2 regions of the Aeribacillus sp. FSL K6-8394 genome follow, and region 2 is predicted to be linked to the other one. Evidence: a T-box and tRNA genes for the amino acid it is inferred to sense, from the RefSeq annotation. Region 2 holds a T-box; the other holds one or more tRNA genes.
What was found. A T-box is a leader RNA that pairs with one kind of tRNA and senses whether it is charged. The one in region 2 lies ahead of ileS (isoleucine--tRNA ligase), so its partner is inferred to be a tRNA-Ile.

Region 1: it has a tRNA-Ile gene. The T-box ahead of ileS (isoleucine--tRNA ligase) is inferred to sense a tRNA for this amino acid. The anticodon was not compared.

What each region holds. Positions count from the first base shown of each region.
Region 1 covers NZ_JBBPAA010000002.1:847,308-856,906, forward strand. Annotated here, with positions in the region: tRNA gene NSR00_RS16480 (tRNA-Leu) at 1-18, shown strand, start outside; tRNA gene NSR00_RS16485 (tRNA-Gly) at 25-96, shown strand; tRNA gene NSR00_RS16490 (tRNA-Leu) at 104-192, shown strand; tRNA gene NSR00_RS16495 (tRNA-Arg) at 198-274, shown strand; tRNA gene NSR00_RS16500 (tRNA-Pro) at 278-354, shown strand; tRNA gene NSR00_RS16505 (tRNA-Ala) at 366-438, shown strand; tRNA gene NSR00_RS16510 (tRNA-Met) at 449-522, shown strand; tRNA gene NSR00_RS16515 (tRNA-Ile) at 529-605, shown strand; tRNA gene NSR00_RS16520 (tRNA-Ser) at 618-707, shown strand; tRNA gene NSR00_RS16525 (tRNA-Met) at 718-794, shown strand; tRNA gene NSR00_RS16530 (tRNA-Asp) at 797-872, shown strand; tRNA gene NSR00_RS16535 (tRNA-Phe) at 983-1,055, shown strand; tRNA gene NSR00_RS16540 (tRNA-His) at 1,073-1,148, shown strand; tRNA gene NSR00_RS16545 (tRNA-Gly) at 1,351-1,421, shown strand; tRNA gene NSR00_RS16550 (tRNA-Ile) at 1,428-1,501, shown strand; tRNA gene NSR00_RS16555 (tRNA-Asn) at 1,601-1,672, shown strand; gene NSR00_RS16560 (TraR/DksA C4-type zinc finger protein) at 2,376-3,128, opposite strand; gene NSR00_RS16565 (IS110 family transposase) at 3,721-4,941, shown strand; gene NSR00_RS16570 (1,4-dihydroxy-2-naphthoate polyprenyltransferase) at 5,230-6,171, opposite strand; gene NSR00_RS16575 (isochorismate synthase) at 6,413-7,834, shown strand; gene menD (2-succinyl-5-enolpyruvyl-6-hydroxy-3-cyclohexene-1-carboxylic-acid synthase) at 7,824-9,554, shown strand; gene menH (2-succinyl-6-hydroxy-2,4-cyclohexadiene-1-carboxylate synthase) at 9,551-9,599, shown strand, end outside.
Region 2 covers NZ_JBBPAA010000001.1:1,261,288-1,270,886, forward strand. Annotated here, with positions in the region: gene NSR00_RS05805 (aspartate carbamoyltransferase catalytic subunit) at 1-827, opposite strand, end outside; gene NSR00_RS05810 (solute carrier family 23 protein) at 982-2,277, opposite strand; gene pyrR (bifunctional pyr operon transcriptional regulator/uracil phosphoribosyltransferase PyrR) at 2,421-2,966, opposite strand; gene NSR00_RS05820 (RluA family pseudouridine synthase) at 3,130-4,044, opposite strand; gene lspA (signal peptidase II) at 4,048-4,509, opposite strand; gene NSR00_RS05830 (hypothetical protein) at 4,619-4,909, opposite strand; gene ileS (isoleucine--tRNA ligase) at 5,210-7,984, opposite strand; T-box leader at 8,038-8,262, opposite strand; gene NSR00_RS05840 (DivIVA domain-containing protein) at 8,314-8,823, opposite strand; gene NSR00_RS05845 (YlmH family RNA-binding protein) at 8,919-9,599, opposite strand, start outside.

The DNA.
Region 1 (9,599 bases), on a different contig from region 2:
CAAGTCCCTCCACCCGCATAATACGCGGAAGTAGTTCAGTGGTAGAACACCACCTTGCCAAGGTGGGGGTCGCGGGTTCGAATCCCGTCTTCCGCTTTTCTCTGCCGGGGTGGCGGAATTGGCAGACGCACAGGACTTAAAATCCTGCGGTAGGTGACTACCGTACCGGTTCAAGTCCGGTCCTCGGCACCATATTTGCGCCCGTAGCTCAATTGGATAGAGCGTTTGACTACGGATCAAAAGGTTAGGGGTTCGACTCCTCTCGGGCGCGCCATATCGGGAAGTAGCTCAGCTTGGTAGAGCACATGGTTTGGGACCATGGGGTCGCAGGTTCGAATCCTGTCTTCCCGACCAGGGAATTTAAAGGGGCCTTAGCTCAGCTGGGAGAGCGCCTGCTTTGCACGCAGGAGGTCAGCGGTTCGATCCCGCTAGGCTCCATATTTAATTTGGCGGTGTAGCTCAGCTGGCTAGAGCGTACGGTTCATACCCGTGAGGTCGGGGGTTCGATCCCCTCCACCGCCATTTTTCGGACCTTTAGCTCAGCTGGTCAGAGCAGACGGCTCATAACCGTCCGGTCGCAGGTTCGAATCCTGCAAGGTCCACCATCTTTATTATATGGAGGAGTACCCAAGTCTGGCTGAAGGGGTCGGTCTTGAAAACCGAGAGGCGGGTCAAACCGCGCGGGGGTTCGAATCCCTCCTCCTCCGTCATTATTATCGCGGGGTGGAGCAGTCCGGTAGCTCGTCGGGCTCATAACCCGAAGGTCGCAGGTTCAAATCCTGCCCCCGCAACCAATGGTCCCGTAGTGTAGCGGTTAACATGCCTGCCTGTCACGCAGGAGATCGCGGGTTCGATTCCCGTCGGGACCGCCATTAATTATTGATTCAACAGCTGTAGGAGGAATTTTTCAAGTACAGCAGGTTGTTTCGATGAATTCTTTCTTTAATGATGGATTTTACATAATTTTTTATCGGAGTTTTACGGCTCGGTAGCTCAGTCGGTAGAGCAAAGGACTGAAAATCCTTGTGTCGGCGGTTCGATTCCGTCCCGAGCCATTGTTTTATTAATTGCGGCGACTGTGGCGAAGTGGTTAACGCACCAGATTGTGGCTCTGGCATTCGTGGGTTCGATTCCCATCAGTCGCCCCATTTGCCTATAGTTAAGTATTTATTTCTATCATCAGCTTATTATGCGGGTGTAGTTTAGTGGTAAAACCTCAGCCACGAGCGACACTTCAATGAATAATCTGCGAGTTGCCTCGACGCATTTACATCCTCGAACAATGCTGGAAGAGGAAGAGGCATGGAAAATGCGTGTTTATCATTTAAATAAAAAAATAAATATTTTCGTGCGGGTGTAGTTTAGTGGTAAAACCTCAGCCTTCCAAGCTGATGTCGTGGGTTCGATTCCCATCACCCGCTTAATATGGGCTTGTAGCTCAGCTGGTTAGAGCGCACGCCTGATAAGCGTGAGGTCGGTGGTTCAAGTCCACTCAGGCCCATTGCTATTTTTTTAGCAGCCTAGTTGGGCAATTGACATTGCTGCAATTGTCAGTCAAAAGCTGCTCTATTTGGCAAAATGCCTTAAATTTTTTTTATATTCCGCAGTAGCTCAGTGGTAGAGCATTCGGCTGTTAACCGAACGGTCGCAGGTTCGAATCCTGCCTGCGGAGTCATTTCGAAATCAAAAAAAAGCGTTGCAGTTTGCAACGCTTTTTTTGTCTTCGTGCGCCCGGCATGTACATGAACTATAGGGTGTAAGTCCCGAACCCCGAAGACAGAAGTAGAGGTTAGCCAAGAGCAAGGGTGTCCGTGGTGACGCGGAATCTGAAGGAAGCGAGCGGCAAACTTCCGGTCTGAGGAACACGAACTTCATATGAGGCTAGGTATCACTGGGTGAGTTTGCATGACAAAACAAAGCCCTTTCTGCCGAAGGTGATACAGAGTAAATGAAGCAGATGGATGGAAGGAAAGATTACACTCTTACCCGGGGAGGTCTGGCTGGCACGCCAAGTAACCTTGGTAACCTATCTAGTGATAGATAGCTGAACAGTCAGAAGTCAGCAGAGGTCATAGTATTAGTTGGTCTAGAACAACTAAGAAGGACCGAACAATTAAGAGAGAATAGCCCTTGGCATTCAGTGTGTCATGATGAACACAGAAAACGTAGTACCTCACTTGAGGGAGGAAGCGGTGAATCCCGTGGGAGATCTCTTGGAGGGTGGAGTGACCACTGGCATAAAGAGAACAGCTATTCACGGAAGTTATAAAGACTTGCGTCAATTATCTTAATTGAACCGCCGTATACGGAACCGTACGTACGGTGGTGTGAGAGGACGGGAGTTAATCGCTCCCTCCTACTCGATTCTTCTAATTTTAATCATTTTTCGTATATGGTTCTTTTTCTGTTAATGGAAGATCTCCCCATAAAACTGTTAAATCCTCTTCATCAAGCATTTTTTCATATTGTTTATGTTCATGTGACGGATAGACGTTTACGTTTTTTCCCTCAATATCTGTATAAATGAAGTTTTCAATATCTTCAATATATCCAATTTCATCATCGGAATTATACATATCTCCGTACGATAACGGTGGAGTTCTTACATCTTGCGGTGTTTCTGACGTTCCGTATTCGATAACATCTTGAAAATAATCATACGGCTCAGTAACAGCGGTATTTTCATGGTCGATTTGAGAGGATCCGTGAAAAGTCGCATCAAGTATTTCTTCCTCTACAGGTCTTTCATGAGAAATCGTTTGAACTAGAGTATGTTCTTTGCATGTTTTGGCTGTCGGTATGGCTTTGAGACGGTCTTCATCAATTTTTTTTCCGCAGACGGAACAAGTACCGTAAGTACCCTCATGAATTCTTTCTAATGCTTCAACGATCTCTTCATATTCTTTTTCTAAATGTTTATTTAATGCTAAATCTTTTTCTCTTTCATACAGTTCGGTCGCATCGTCTCCGGGGTGATTGTCGTAGCTGGAAAGCTCTCCAGTTGATTCATGGTCCAGCCCTTTTTCCAATTGAAAATGATCGTTATTATCCCAACGTTTTTCAATCTCATTTTTCATGAATATTAATTGCTTTTGAAAATCCTTTAATTTTTTTTCGTCCATGTCCATATGAAAGACACCTTCTTTTTTAGAATCTAAAGCTATTTTGGACGAAAAGGAATAAATTATAACTTTAAAATCATGAAAAAAATTCACCTTTGCAGCCATAAATTTCATCATCATTTTAAAACATGTCAGGAAAGGATTGCTGCTTCCGCGCCTTTTTTAACGCTATGCTTTGAAGCTGATGGCACTTGAAAGGCTAACATAACATCATTCGCTGAGAAACAGGCTGGCTATCCGATAAAGAGGCTGTGACCTATCGAGATGTTTTTTCAGGACAAAATATTTGCTCAGCATATTGAAATTGCGAGTGGATGATACAGAACAAATTTCACAGTAAAGCTTAATAAAAACATACTAACATTAGTAGTACAGACCTAGGCCAAGGTTTGTGCTACTATTTTTTTATAGTAGAAGTGAAGGAAGGTCGAACAGCTCCTGGGACCAAATAGAGTCCGTATTAAAAACAGACCAACTTCACACCCTTATTTGAATCAGTTTAGTATGTTGGGTCCGAAGAGACCGTGTATAAGAAAATGGAATCGATAAGGCAATGTGAAGACCTTCTATGTTTGGCTAAAAAGGAGAGGCAGAAAATATGAAACACGTAGTGGCATTTGATGTCAGTATGGGGAAAAGCACAATGGTCATTTACGACCGTTATCGTCAATGCGAATATGAGGGTGAAATAACCCATAACCGTTACTCTTTCGAGAAATTAAACAAAACCCTTATAACTTTAACACAAAAAGATGGACAGGCACCTGATATTGTCTTTGAAGCAACAGGCGTATATTCAAAACCACTAGAACGATTCTTAGGTGATCAAGGTTATATGTATTATCGAGTTAACCCACTCGAAGCGAATATTCAAATGGCTTCAATGAGGAGACAAAAAACAGATAAAAGCGACGCTCATGAACTTGCGAAAACTCACTTTAGAGTTGAACGTGAACAAACTTATCAAGAAGGGGAATATTATAAACAAATGCGTGCAATGACGAGATATTATGATGAATTAAGTAGTGAAATGACGCATTTATATAGTCGTTTACATGCGATTCTACAATTGAGTTTTCCCGAGTTAGAAAAGCTATTCAGTAAACGTTCTGCTTTATTTTTGAATGTCGTTCAATTATATCCTCATCCGGATCATGTGTTAGTTTGTTCAAAAACAGTGATTCGTAATCGTTTAAAAGCCAACACAAGAAAAAACTTATCATTGGCACGTGCTGAAGAAAAAGGGATCGCTTTAATCGAAGCAGCAAAAGAAGCGTATCCAGCAATTTCAAAAGATGATATTCGCTGTGAACAAGTGCGGGATTATGCCAAACGGATTGCAGACTTGAAGGAGAAAAGAGATCAACTTGTCCAAAAGATGGTTAAATTATCGAAAGATAAACAAGAGTATCAGATTTTAATTTCATTTCCAGGAATCGGAGAAACGACTGCAGTTCGTTTAATTGGAGAACTAGGAGATATTCAACGATTCAAAAACCATAAACAACTGAATGCTTACGTCGGTATTGATATCATGAGATATCAATCTGGGAATACCTTTTATAAAGACAAGATTAATAAAAGAGGAAATAACAAACTTAGAAAGATTCTATTTTACATGATCCAGACCATGATCCAACTACGGAAAAATACACAAAATCATATTGTAGATTATTATGATAAATTAAAAACGCAACCCCAGAGGAAACCTCATAAAGTTGCGTCCATAGCATGCGTGAATAAGTTCTTGAAATCGGCTTATCACCTTATCACACATAATCTGAAATACGATTACGAAAAGGCAACAATGCATCAGTAATCGTAAGTAAGATTATATCACAAAGACCTGGCGAAAAAAATGGAAATCGTGAGGTCTATTTGTCATGCGAAAATTTATTTTGGAAGGAAGGGGTACCCCTTCCTTCCAAAATAAAATCTATATTAACCAAATTATTTAATAAAAAACACTTGACTAGAGGTAAGAAGGGGCTGTCCAGAAAGTCAAATCCCCATTGAAAACAAAAAATCATAAACACCGATATATCAACGTTTCTAAAACATTCATGGGGGCGTCAATAAGCCGTAAAAAAGACTTATTAGACACCCCCTACTGAGATATGATGGTGCTTATGAGCAAACCTGCAGCAAGCAAAAAGCCTAATAAAGTGTTTGTTTGCGATGTTGCTTTCATGGCCGGCATCATTTCAATAGGCTTTGTTTTGCCGACAAATCGCTTCACCGCCTGAATAGCTTTTGGAATGCTAAGAAAAGCAAGAATAGACCACCATGTGGAATAATCAAAAATGATCATAATAAAAATGAGACAGTAAGAAACAATAAACATAATTGCTAAAAATCGAATTGCATTCTGGCGGCCAAGCAAAATTGCTAATGTTTTTCTTCCGTTTTCCTTATCGCCGTCTAAGTCTCTTATGTTATTCGCAAGCATGATGGCGCCGATCGTGATCGCAATCGGGATCGAATGAATGAAAGCTGTTGAAGTTAGATAACCTGTCTGAATAAAAAAGGAAATAAGGATAATAACGACTCCCATAAATAAACCTGAAGCTAGCTCGCCAAACGGCGTGTAAGCGATTGGATATGGACCTCCAGTATATAAGTATCCTACTGCCATACAAATTGAACCGACTAATGCCAACCACCAGCTTGACTGGAGACAGATGTAAATTCCCAATAGGATAGAGACAACAATACATGTGATTGCTAAATTTAAAACGGTTTGGGGCTTGAAGCCATTTCGGACAATTGCTCCTCCAATTCCGACAGATTCTTCTGTATCAAGACCTCGTTTATAATCGAAATATTCATTAAATAAGTTTGTGGCTGTTTGAATTAACAACGAGGCAGTAAGCATCGTAAGAAAAAGTCCAATATGAATGGGTCCTACTTGCAGTGCCAAAAGAGTTCCGACAATCACGGGGACAAATGCTGCAGTTAATGTATGGGGTCTTAAAAGCATCCACCAAGCCCGAAACCCTCGTTCAGCTTTTATAATGGGTACATTATGTGACTCCGTTTTAGGATGCATAATATGTTCTCTCCTTTATTTCATTCTGAAAACGAAAGCTATTCCCCACAACCTAGTCTAGAAAAATGTCGAAAGAGTGTCAATTGTTTTTCATTGGAATAAATGCTCAAGCCCCATCAAAGAGCTGAGGCAGTTTGTTTGCTTGTTGTTTTGCATTGCGTCATTCTATAATATAGTTGACATAAATTTTGAACAGGTGTATCTTAATATAAGCTATTTTTCGGTTATGGAGGGATCATCTTTGGTTTCAATTCCATGTTCAGATACATTGAGGGATAAAGTTGCGAATGCTGTCAATCATGTCAAAAAATATTCCCATCCAATCATTTTAAGTTATGTATTTGAAATCAAGGAGAAAGATCCGCTCCAGATTTTCTCAAGCTTTCAATCGGCTTATGCAGGGAAAAGATTTTATTGGGCGACACCTGATCGTACATTTATCCTTTGTGGAATTGGTGTTGAGCTCGAATTGACGACAGACAAAAAATTTTCCAACCGTTTTTTTGACATTTATTCAAAGTGGAAAGATTGGAAAGAACATATACAAATTGAAGGCGCCCATCCGATTGGAACGGGTCCGCTTCTTTTTGGGGGTTTTTCTTTTGACCCTTTAAAAAATGCGAATTCTTCAAAATGGAAACCGTTTCATGAAGCACGATTCACTTTACCTTCTTTCATGATTACAAAAATTGGCCGTCACACACTTGCTACTATAAACAGGGTAATTCAATCAACTGATGATATAAATGAAATTATAAATCATTTCAATACATATGAATACACCTTAAAGAAAAAAAATGAAGACACAAATTCTTTTTTGAATTTTACCATCAAAAAAGAAAGTTTGTTTTATAAAAAAGAGTGGATGGCAGCTGTTGAAAAAGCAACAGAACAAATAAAACAAAACCGTTTTGAGAAAGTCGTATTGGCAAGGGAAATGCTGCTGGAGTTTGAGGGATCGATTGATATACATTATGTTTTATCAATGTTAAATGAACATCAGCCTAATTGTTATTTATTTGTTGTTGAAAATGAAGGAAAAACGTTCGTTGGTGCAACTCCTGAGCGGCTTGTAAGCAAGAGAGACCAAAAGGTCCAGTCTGCATGTGTAGCAGGATCAATTAAAAGAGGAAAAACAGTGGAGGCAGACGAAGAATACGCTCAGATGCTGCTTTCAGATACAAAAAACATTCATGAACATCAAATTGTTGTCAAAGCGATCGAAAAAGTGTTCCGTGAATATTGCCAAGAAGTGCAACTACAAAACAATCCAACGATTTTAAAAACGCCGAATATTCAACATTTGTATACACCTGTTGAAGGAACCGTAAAAAAAGGTTTTACGTTGATTGATTTTGTAGAAAAATTGCATCCGACCCCTGCGCTTGGCGGCTATCCGAAAGATGCTGCTCTAGCATTTATTCGCAATGAAGAACCTTTAGAGAGAGGCTGGTATGCTGCTCCGGTTGGATGGATGGATGATCAGGACAACGGAGAATTTGTCGTTGCGATCCGTTCAGGTCTGCTGGATGAGCAAAAAGCTTATTTGTACGCAGGATGCGGCATTGTTGGAGATTCGAAGCCGGAAGAGGAATACAGGGAGACAGAAATCAAATTTGGACCTATGCAGCATGCATTAGGGGGAAAACTGAATGAAAAATAAAAATCTATCTGACTATGTCATTGCATTTGTAAATGGATTAATTACAAAAGGTATTTCTGAAGTTGTGATTAGCCCAGGTTCACGATCTACCCCGCTTGCGATCACATTTGCAGAGCATCCGAAAATACATGCTTATATTAATATTGATGAACGATCTGCAGGTTTTTTTGCTCTTGGATTGGCTAAAAAACAAAGAAAACCAATTGCTTTGCTTTGCACATCAGGAACAGCTGCAGCAAACTATTATCCAGCTATCATAGAAGCCCATTATTCACGCATCCCTCTTGTGATTTTAACGGCTGACAGACCTCATGAGCTGCGGGATATTGGAGCTCCACAAGCAATTGATCAAATTCATCTGTATTCGAACTATGTGAAATGGTTTGTTGATTGCGCTCTTCCTGAAAGCAGTCAAACGATGCTGTTATATATAAAAAATATCGCTCAACGGGCGGTCCAAACTGCAAATGAAAATCCGAAAGGACCAGTCCATATCAACTTACCTTTCCGAGAGCCGCTTTTGCCCGATCTATCGAAAATCCATCAATTGCAGAAGTCTCTTCATATTGAGCCAGTGGTGGAAACAAAAAAGCTGGTCGAACATGAGCAAATTGAACGGATTGTGGATGAAATCGATTCAAGCGAGAAAGGACTTATTGTATGCGGGGAATTACATAACAAAGAGTTTCGTGAACAAGTTTTGGCACTAGCAGAGAAATTGAAATTCCCGATATTAGCGGATCCGTTGTCCAATTTACGCTTTGGCGAACATTCTAAACATTATATTATTGATTGTTATGATTCCATTTTAAAAACGATGGAAAAGAAAGCGTATCTGAAACCTGATGTCGTCCTTCGTTTTGGTGCAATGCCCGTCTCAAAACCGCTGTTTCTATTGTTAAGAGACCATCCTGAAATAAAGCAAATTGTGGTTGATGGTGATGGCGGTTATCGCGATCCTACTTTATCAGCAGAACATGTTCACAGTGATGAAGCCTATTTATGTGAAATGCTGATCAAAAAATGTAAAGATAAACAGGAAACATCTTGGTGCAAAAAATGGAAACAAGTAAACAATCTCTTTCGAGAGTATTTGTCAACGCCGGTCATTGAGGAAGATTCTTTATTTGAAGGAACGGTATATGTCGAATTGCAAAAATTGCTCCCGGATCGCTGCAATGTATTTGTAGGAAACAGCATGCCGATTCGAGATGTCGACACGTTTTTCCATAACAGTGATAAAAATATTACGGTTTATGCCAACCGGGGAGCGAATGGAATTGACGGAGTCGTTTCGACAGCCCTTGGGGTTTCTGCAGCTAGTCATGAAAAAACTATTTTAATCATAGGGGATTTATCATTTTATCATGATTTAAATGGACTCCTTGCTGCAAAACAAAATAAATTGAACTTAACTGTTTTATTAATTAATAATAACGGCGGCGGCATTTTTTCATTTTTGCCGCAGGCGGATGAAAAGACGCATTTTGAACAATTGTTTGGCACCCCGACCAATTTAGATTTTCAATATGCAGCCAGCTTATATAGTGCACATTATAAAAAAATTTCCACTTGGGAAGAATTCAGAACCGAGTTTCAAATCTGCATGAATAGAGATGGATTAAATATTATTGAAATCCCGACCAATCGACATTCACGAGTCAACGAACAGAGAAAATGGCTTCGTTCTGTTTCCTGGGAAATAGAAAGGATGTTATGATGGGAAAATTGGCGGTTCGAAATGTGAATTATTGGGCTGAAACGT
Region 2 (9,599 bases):
TTTTCCATCTGTTTAAAAATTCGCGATCGGCTGCACTCTACTAAATCTCCGTCGATTTCAACTCCTCTGTTGACCGGTGCAGGGTGCATAATAATCGCATGGTCCTTCATCATTTTTTCCCGTTCCTTTGTCAATCCGTACTGCTCCAAATATTGATCAGCTGTCCATTTTTCGCTGTGGCGTTCATGCTGGATTCTTAAGAGCATCACAACATCTGACATTTCGATTGCTTCATTGATCGATACGTATGTACCGTATGGATTGGTGTCGTCCCGAAATTTTTCAGGTCCAGAGAACAATACGGTTGCCCCGAGCCTTGTCAGCACTTCTGCATCAGATCTTGCTACACGGCTGTGGCGAATGTCACCGATGATGGAAACCGTCAATCCGTTAAAACTCCCAAACTCTTCACGAATTGTCATCAAATCGAGCAAACATTGCGTTGGATGGTGTCCGCACCCATCGCCAGCATTTAATATGGATACTTGGACACGGCCGATAAGCTCGTCAAAATACCGGTCCTCGGGATGTCGGATGACGACCGCCTCGACACCGATTGATTCTAAAGTTTTTACAGTATCGTACAACGATTCTCCTTTTTGAATGCTTGAAGAAGCTCCATCCACATTTAAAATGTCAAGTCCAAGTTTTTTTTCAGCAGCTTCAAAACTAAACCTCGTCCTCGTACTCGGCTCAAAAAACAAGTTGGCGATAAATGTTTGTTCTCCGACTTTCCATCGTTTTCCCATTTTAAAGCGTTCCGCTTCATCCAAAATGGCAATAATCTCTTCAGTTGACAGCGTGCTCATTGTCACTAAATGTTTCATCGCTTTCTTCCCCTTTCCTTTAAATAAAAGCGATTGACGTTTGAATTTTAAAAAAACACCCTGCCAAGGCATGACAGGGTGTAAGCAAATGACGAAGCATGATTTGTCCCACACACCCTTGAAAGCCTCTCTGGACTTTTTTAAAAGGTGATTGCTACGCTACTGAATCTTCTTCATTTGTGTCAAAAATATGTTCTTCTTTTTTACCTGGGAGCACAAAGTTTAAAATGACGCCAATGATTGCAGCTAATGCCATTCCGTGTAACTCAAAGCTTTCCCCGAACTTAATCATCGCTTCGCCAATTCCTATTACTAAAATGACGGAAGTGATGATTAAGTTTCTTTTTTCGTTCAGATCAACTTTATGCTCAATCATCATTCTTAATCCTGAAGATGCGATGATCCCGAAGAGCAGTATTGAAACGCCACCCATTACTGGAGTTGGAATCGAACTGATCAAGGCGGAAATTTTTCCAATAAAGCCAAACAAGATTGCAAATAGAGCTGCACCGGCAATGACATAAACGCTGTAAATCCTTGTAATCGCCAATACGCCGATATTTTCGCCATATGTCGTGTTCGGCGGTCCACCGATAAAAGATGCAATCATGGTTGCCGCTCCGTCGCCGAGAATGGAACGGGCAAGTCCAGGGTCTTTGATTAAATCTTTTCCGATTACTTGGCTTAGCAGCATTTGGTGACCGATATGCTCGGATAATGTCACCACTGCGACTGGAACCATCAGCAGAATGATTTCAGATGTAATGTGAGGTGTATAATCAACAAATGGAATGATAAAGTTCGGGAGCTGAAACCATTTGGCTTCCGCCACTTTTTGAAAGTCGACAATACCGATTATAAGCGAGTATACATATCCGCCGAAAATTCCGATTAATACAGGGATTAGGTTAAAAAATCCTTTAAAAAATGCCATTGTTATAATGGTGATCAGAAGCGTAACAAGGCCTGCTGAAAAGTGAAGCAAGCTGTAATGTCCTTTAGGATCGTTCATGGCCATACTCACAGCTGTTGATGCAAGGCCAAGTCCGATTACCATAATTACTGGACCGACGACAACAGTTGGAAGTAATTTCATAATCCATTTATATCCTGTCTGTTTGATGATAAGCGCGACAACCCCGTAAACTAGGCCTGCCAAAAAGCTGCCGATCATCGCCGCTCCTACACCGCCGGCAGCTTTAGCCGCAATTAACGGTGTGATGAAGGCAAAGGAGGAGCCGACATATGCCGGCACTTTTCCTTTTGTTATCAAAATAAATGCGAGTGTGCCGAGACCGCTGGAAATCAAAGCAACAGAAGGATCAATTTTGACTAAAAACGGTACGAGAATCGTTGCTCCAAACATGGCAAATAAATGTTGGAAGCTTAAGGCGAGCCATGTGATAAAATCAGGTTTATCATGAACATCTAGTATAATATTTCTTTTCATGTTTTTTCCTCCTTATGGAATTTGCACAAAAAAACCTCTTTGGCCGATGAGGCACAAAGAGGTTTTACCAAAGTGCATACAAATAGCGTATACACCTTTCGGACCCCTTTGCAGCCTCACGGGACTGCTATTAAAAGGGACATCTATTCATTTTCATAAATGGATACTTTTTCTTTTTCATCTACTTCCAAAAGCTGTACAACAATTTTTTCTGATTTTGAAGTAGGTATGTTTTTCCCGACATAATCCGCTCGGATCGGCAGTTCGCGATGGCCGCGGTCAACAAGTACAGCGAGCTGGATTTGCGCTGGCCTGCCGTAGTCAACAATGGCATCCATCGCTGCCCGTACCGTTCTTCCCGTGTAAAGGACATCGTCTACTAAAATGACTTTTCGATTGTTAATATCGATCGGGATATCTGAACCTTTAACGAGCGGTTCGCCGCTTTCTGTTTTTTGTGTTAAATCATCCCGGTAAAAAGTAATGTCAAGGTTGCCGACAGGTATCTCTTTTCCTTCAATGTCCTCTATTCTTTTTGCAAGACGTTTGGCAAGATAAATTCCCCTTGTCTTGATTCCGACCAAAACACAATTGTCTATACCTTTATTGTGTTCGATAATTTCGTGGGCTATTCTAGTTAGCGCCCTTCTGATCGCCTGCTCATCTAAAACAACCGCTTTTTCCGGCATGCTCATCACCTCAAATTTCGGTTAAAAAAACCTCTCATCCTGAGGATGAGAGGTTTTGTGCATAGCTCACCTATTGCCATACGATTCCTTCTCAGCCTCACGGGACTGCAGTTAAAGGATGCTGTATTGTCTAAACGTATTATGACAGAGCAGCTCGTAAATGTCAACGATCATTTCTTAACATTTGCAAAATCTTTTCGAATTCTTCCGGGAGCGATGCTTCAAACTTCAAAAACTCTTTTGTTCTTGGATGCTCAAAACCAAGTACGCCTGCATGAAGAGCCTGTCCATGAATCGGAAGTGTTTTTTTCGGTCCATATTTTGGATCGCCGGCTAGCGGAAAACCGATATATTTCATATGCACGCGGATTTGATGCGTTCTTCCGGTTTCCAGTCGACATTCAATATATGTATAATCCGAAAATCGTTCCAGCACATGAAAATGGGTGACAGCTTCTTTACTGTTTGTTTTTGTTACCGTCATTTTTTGCCGATCCTTTGGATCCCTGCCGATCGGAGCATCAATTGTGGCATGATCGTGCGGAATTACCCCGTGTACAATCGCCTTATATCTCCTTTCAACCCTCTTTTCCATTAATTGATTTGCTAATGATTCATGAGCGTAATCATTTTTGGCAACCATTAATAAACCTGAAGTATCTTTATCAATCCGGTGAACAATTCCCGGTCGAAGGACTCCGTTAATTCCGGACAAATCTTTACAATGATATAAAAGACCGTTCACAAGTGTTCCTGAAGTGTGTCCCGGCGCTGGATGGACGACCATCCCACGCGGTTTATTGACAACGATGACATCTTCATCCTCATAGTATATATCAAGCTCCATCGGCTCAGGCTTGACATCCAGCTCTTCCGGTTCTGGAACAGATACAATGATGACATCACCAATTTGGCACTTGTAATTGGCCTTCACCGATTTTTCATTTACTGAAACAACCCCGTCCTTGATCCAATTTTGGACCAACGTTCTTGACCAATTCTCATCTTTATTGGCCAAAAATTTATCTATTCGTTCATGTTCCTCTTTTTCCGTCACAACAAAAGTAAATTGCTCCATTTTCTACTCCTTTTGCTTCTTTTCTTCAAAAAACAGAAAATATATGAAAAGTAAAATAACACCGATTGTTAAAGATGAATCGGCAATATTAAAAATTGGAAAATTATAACCGAAAATATATGTATGGATAAAGTCCACCACCTCTTTGCGGAAAAGGCGGTCAATAAAATTCCCAATCGCTCCGCCGAGCATTAAGCTGAGAGCAACCCCCAGCATTGCATTTTGTTTCGCATATTTTTGCATATAATAAATAATCGCTACGACAACAATAATGGTAATCACATAAAAGAACAACATCTGGTTTTGCAATATTCCCCAAGCCGCTCCTTTATTGCGGTGAGACGTTATGTATAAAAATCCGTTGATAATTTCAATGCTTTCACCAATTTCCATATTTTTTACGATCAGCCATTTTGTCCATTGGTCGAGAGCGATGACAAATAATGCAATCAAATATTTAAGCACACTGCGTTCCTCCACTCACTGGCAAGTTTCCATCAAATTTTAGCACATTTTTTGACAAACAGTAAAGAAGGGGAACAAGCAAAAAAGTGAAGCTTGTTCACTTCACTTCTTAATGATATTCTAGTGTTTTTTTTAAATATGATTTCATATTGAGAAAATCATGAATCGTTCTGGCTGTCGGAATTTGTGCCAATTGTTCGAGCGGCAATTTTTGCAATGTTTCTTCACATATGCCATAAAGTCCATATTCCATTTTTTCCAATGCAAGCTCAACATCGTTGAGCTCATTTTTTACATCCCGGATAAAAATCGGGTCATCCAATTGACTTTTGGCGAGCCGCGCATTGAGTTCGTCCTTCATTAACGTTAATTCGTCTTTGATTTGATCGAGCGGATTCATTATTAAAACCCCCTCGTCTGTTTTGTATTTATATTGTAACCGCCGTACTGCCTCCTATCACATTCAAGTTTTTCCACACACGTAAATAGCGGCTTGGAAATGATTCACACTTTAAAAGCTAAAAGCTGAATTCTTCTTTCAATTTTGAGCAAAGTATTCATTTTTGAAAAAGCATCCGAGAAAACTTTTCCAATTGACTATGACGGATTTCAATGAAAGATCGTTCTTTTTATGACACTTCTTTATGAGGAAGCATTGCTAAATGAAAAAACTCCCTGTTTGCACAGGGAGCTGATAAAACTATGCTAGATGGCTGTAGTGATCTTTCACAATGCTTGCACATCTTTTGCACAATGTCGGATGGTCTTGATCAGTGCCTATATCTGTTGAAACAACCCAACATCTTTCACAAGTCTCACCATCCGCTTGCTTCACAATTATTTTGATGCTATCAAATGTTTGCGCTTCTTCTGGAGCATCTTTGTAATCACCGGCAATTTCTAACTGGGAAACAATAAACAGCTGTTTTAAGTCCTCTTGTATTGAATTGAACAATTCTTTTATTTCTTCGTTCGGATAAAGGATGAGAGCAGCATTTAACGATTTGCCGATCACTTTTTCATTTCGGGCGATTTCCAGGGCCTTTAATACATCATCGCGAACTGACATAAACTGATCCCATTTCGCTTCAATCTCTTTGCTGCCTTCAATCTCTACAGCTTCCGGCATATCGACAAGCTGTACGCTCTTTTCTTCAACTGATTCAATATGTCCCCATACTTCTTCTGTTGTATGCGGCAAAATCGGTGTCATCAGCTTTACAAGAGCAAGAAGCGCTTCATATAAAACCGTTTGGATAGAACGTCGATTATGGCTGTCAGCAGCCTCAATATACAGAATGTCTTTTGCAAAATCAAGATAAAATGAGCTTAGCTCAATCGTACAGAAATTGTGAACGTCATGATAGATGGATGCAAAATCATATTCTTCATATGCTTTTCGCACTTTGGCAATTAGTTTATTCAGTTTAATGAGAATATAGCGATCCACTTCTCTTAATTTTTCTACAGAAACACGATGCTGATTTGGATCAAAATCAAACAAATTTCCTAACAAGAAACGGTACGTGTTGCGAATTTTCCGATATACTTCAGATACTTGTTTTAAGATTGCATCAGAGACGCGAACATCCGATTGATAATCAACTGATGCTACCCATAGACGAAGAATATCTGCTCCAAACTGTTCCGTCACTTTGGCAGGAACAACAACATTTCCTAGCGATTTGCTCATTTTCCGTCCTTCGCCGTCCAGCGCAAATCCATGGCTTAAAACGCCTTTATATGGAGCTTTTCCTGTGACAGCAACTGCTGTAGACAGCGATGAATTAAACCAGCCGCGATATTGGTCAGAGCCTTCTAAATAAAGATCAGCAGGACGCTGCAAATCTTCCCGTTCAACTAAAACTGCTTGATGAGAAGAGCCTGAATCGAACCAAACGTCCATAATGTCTGTTTCTTTTGTAAAAATGCCGTTCGGGCTTGAAGGGTGTGTAAATCCTTCTGGAAGCAGGTCTTTTGCTTCGCGTTCAAACCAAACGTTCGAGCCGTGCTCGCGGAACAGTTTTGCCACATGTTCAATCGTTTCATCTGTTATGATCGGCTCCCCATTTTCACCATAAAACACTGGAATTGGCACGCCCCATGCCCGCTGACGGGAAATACACCAATCGCTTCGATCGCGGATCATGTTATGAATGCGAATTTCTCCCCAATTAGGGATCCATTTCGTTTCTTTAATTGCTTGCAGCAATTCATCTCGAAAATCTTTAATGGACGCAAACCATTGCGCTGTTGCTCTGAAAATCGTTGGTTTCTTTGTCCGCCAGTCATGTGGATAGGAGTGTGTAATAAATGAAAGCTTTAGCAATGCCCCTACTTCTTCTAATTTTTCCGTTATTTTTTTATTTGCGTCATCATAAAACAATCCTTCGAACCCTGGAGCTTCTTCTGTCATGTACCCTCTTTCGTCGACAGGACATAATACGCCTAGGTTATATTTTTGTCCGACGACAAAATCGTCTTCCCCATGGCCTGGCGCTGTATGGACGCATCCTGTACCAGCGTCGGTCGTTACATGTTCGCCAAGGATCACTAATGAATCGCGGTCATAGAACGGGTGTTTCGCAACCACATATTCCAGCTCTTTGCCTTTAAACGATTTCACTACTTCATATTCTGTCCAGTCCAGCTCTTTTGCCACTTCTTCGAGCAGAGCAGATGCGATCACAAACTTGTCAGCTCCAACCTTCACTACAGAATATTCCAAATCAGGATGAACAGCAATTCCTAAGTTTGCAGGGATAGTCCACGGAGTAGTCGTCCAAATGACGATTTTTTCTCCATCTGTTAATATATTTTTTCCGTCCTTTATTTCAAATGCAACATAAATAGAAGGCGAGCGTTTGTCATAATATTCAATTTCCGCCTCTGCCAAGGCAGATTCGCTCGATGGAGACCAATAAACCGGCTTCAAGCCTTTATAAATATATCCCTTTTTCGCCATTTCTCCAAAGACGCGAATTTGCTGGGCTTCATATTCTGGTTTCAAGGTGACATATGGATTTTTCCAGTCGCCTCGAATTCCAAGGCGTTTAAATTGCACGCGCTGGCGCTCAATTTGCTCCCATGCATATTGCTCGCAATGTTTTCGAAACTGCGCGACATCCATCTCTTTTCGATTGATTTTTTGTTTCTTCAAAAGTGCTGTTTCAATTGGCAGACCGTGCGTATCCCATCCAGGAACATACGGTGCGCAATATCCGCTCATGGATTTATAACGGACAATAATGTCTTTTAAAATTTTGTTTAAGGCATGCCCCATATGAATATCCCCGTTTGCGAACGGCGGACCATCATGCAATATGAAAAGAGGCCGTCCTTTCGTGCGCTCCTGCACTTTTTCATAAATATCCATCTCTTCCCATTTTTTCTGGATCTCAGGTTCTTTTTTCGGAAGGTTCCCTCTCATTGGAAAGTCTGTTTTCGGCATTCGTAACGTCTCTTTATAATCCATTCCCATTCCTCCACATAATATTTGTTCACTAAAATAAAAAAAACTCCTCATCCCTAAGGGACGAGGAGGAATCTCGCGGTACCACCCTTTTAGATGCGCACAAATCATGCACATCCACTCATAAACATAACGGACTTGGCCGCCACAGCCTACTAGCATGTTTCAGCTATGGACTCAAGGGTGATGTTCATCCTTTCGCCTTTACCCGGGCTTCCACCGTCCCCGGTTCGCTGTCATAAAGGGCTTGAAAGGACTACTGTCCCTCTCATTGTTTTGTCATATTCCGTTTTATTTTCGTATTATATGAAATCACGAACAAAAAAGTCAAGTTATACTTTCGGTTCTTCCGCTTCTTCTCCTAAGATTGGCTCGACATTGTATTCCATTAAGTGATCCCAATCATCATTTTTTAGCAGATCAAGCTGTGCTTCGATGAGCATTTGAAAACGGGTGCGGAATACTTTTGACTGCTTTTTCATCTCTTCGATTTCCATTGCAATTTTATGCGATTTAGCAAGTGCTTCATTGATGATTCTGTCAGCATTTTTTTCCGCTTCTTTAATGATCAGCTTCGCTTCCTTTTGAGCGTTTCTTTTCACATCTTCCGCAGCTTCCTGCGCAACTAAAATCGATTTATTTAACGTTTCTTCTATATTTGTAAAGTGATTCAGCTTCTCGGTTAATTCCTTCACCTTTAATTCCAATTCTTTCTTTTCGCGGATGACCATTTCATAATCTTTAATCACTTGATCTAAAAACTCATTTACTTCATCTTCATCATAGCCGCGAAAGCCTTTTGTAAATTCCTTGTTATGAATATCCAGCGGGGTTAAAGGCACAAATTCCACCTCCATATGTATGTTTTTCGCAAAACACTAATCCAATTATAAACGATTTTTCGACAGAATGGGCAAAAATCTTTCCATTTGTAATATTATTTTTGTATTCCGATCTTAATGCGCCACTTATCTTTTCTTGTTTTCCCTTCAATTGCCAAAACTTTGCTTCTTCCGAATCCTCGGACAGATAACACATCATCTTCCGCAATTTCAAAATGAGCATCCTCAACAATTTTCCAATTGACTTTGACAAGACTATTTTCAATAAGCGATTTTATTTTTTGCCGAGATTGGTGATAAACATTTGCTAGAACAGCATCGAGCCGAAGCGAAGAAACGGTGATCAAAGAAATATCCATTTCTTCTTCATGAGAAAACACATCTTCGAATGGAATCTGTTTCAAACGAACGGAAATCTTTCCAATTTTATTCCAGTTCAGCTGCAGGAAATTGGCAATTTCTTGCGCAACCATGACTTGCACCGTTTCATCATGAATGATAATGTCGCCGAACTTGCTCCGTTTTAAGCCGAGCGACATAAGCGATCCAAGCACTTCGCGATGTGATAATGTCACGAATTTTTTCGGGAACATGATTTCAAATGCGAACATTGAAAAATCATCTAATGTCGGTTGAATATAGTCAGGGTAAAAAAAAGCCCGCTTTCTTTCAGCATTTTTATAGCCTCCGAAAAATTGCACGTGAACATCCGGATTTTCACCGATCAATGTCTTAATGATTTTCTGTTCCCGCGGATCTAAAAAATCGGTCAATTT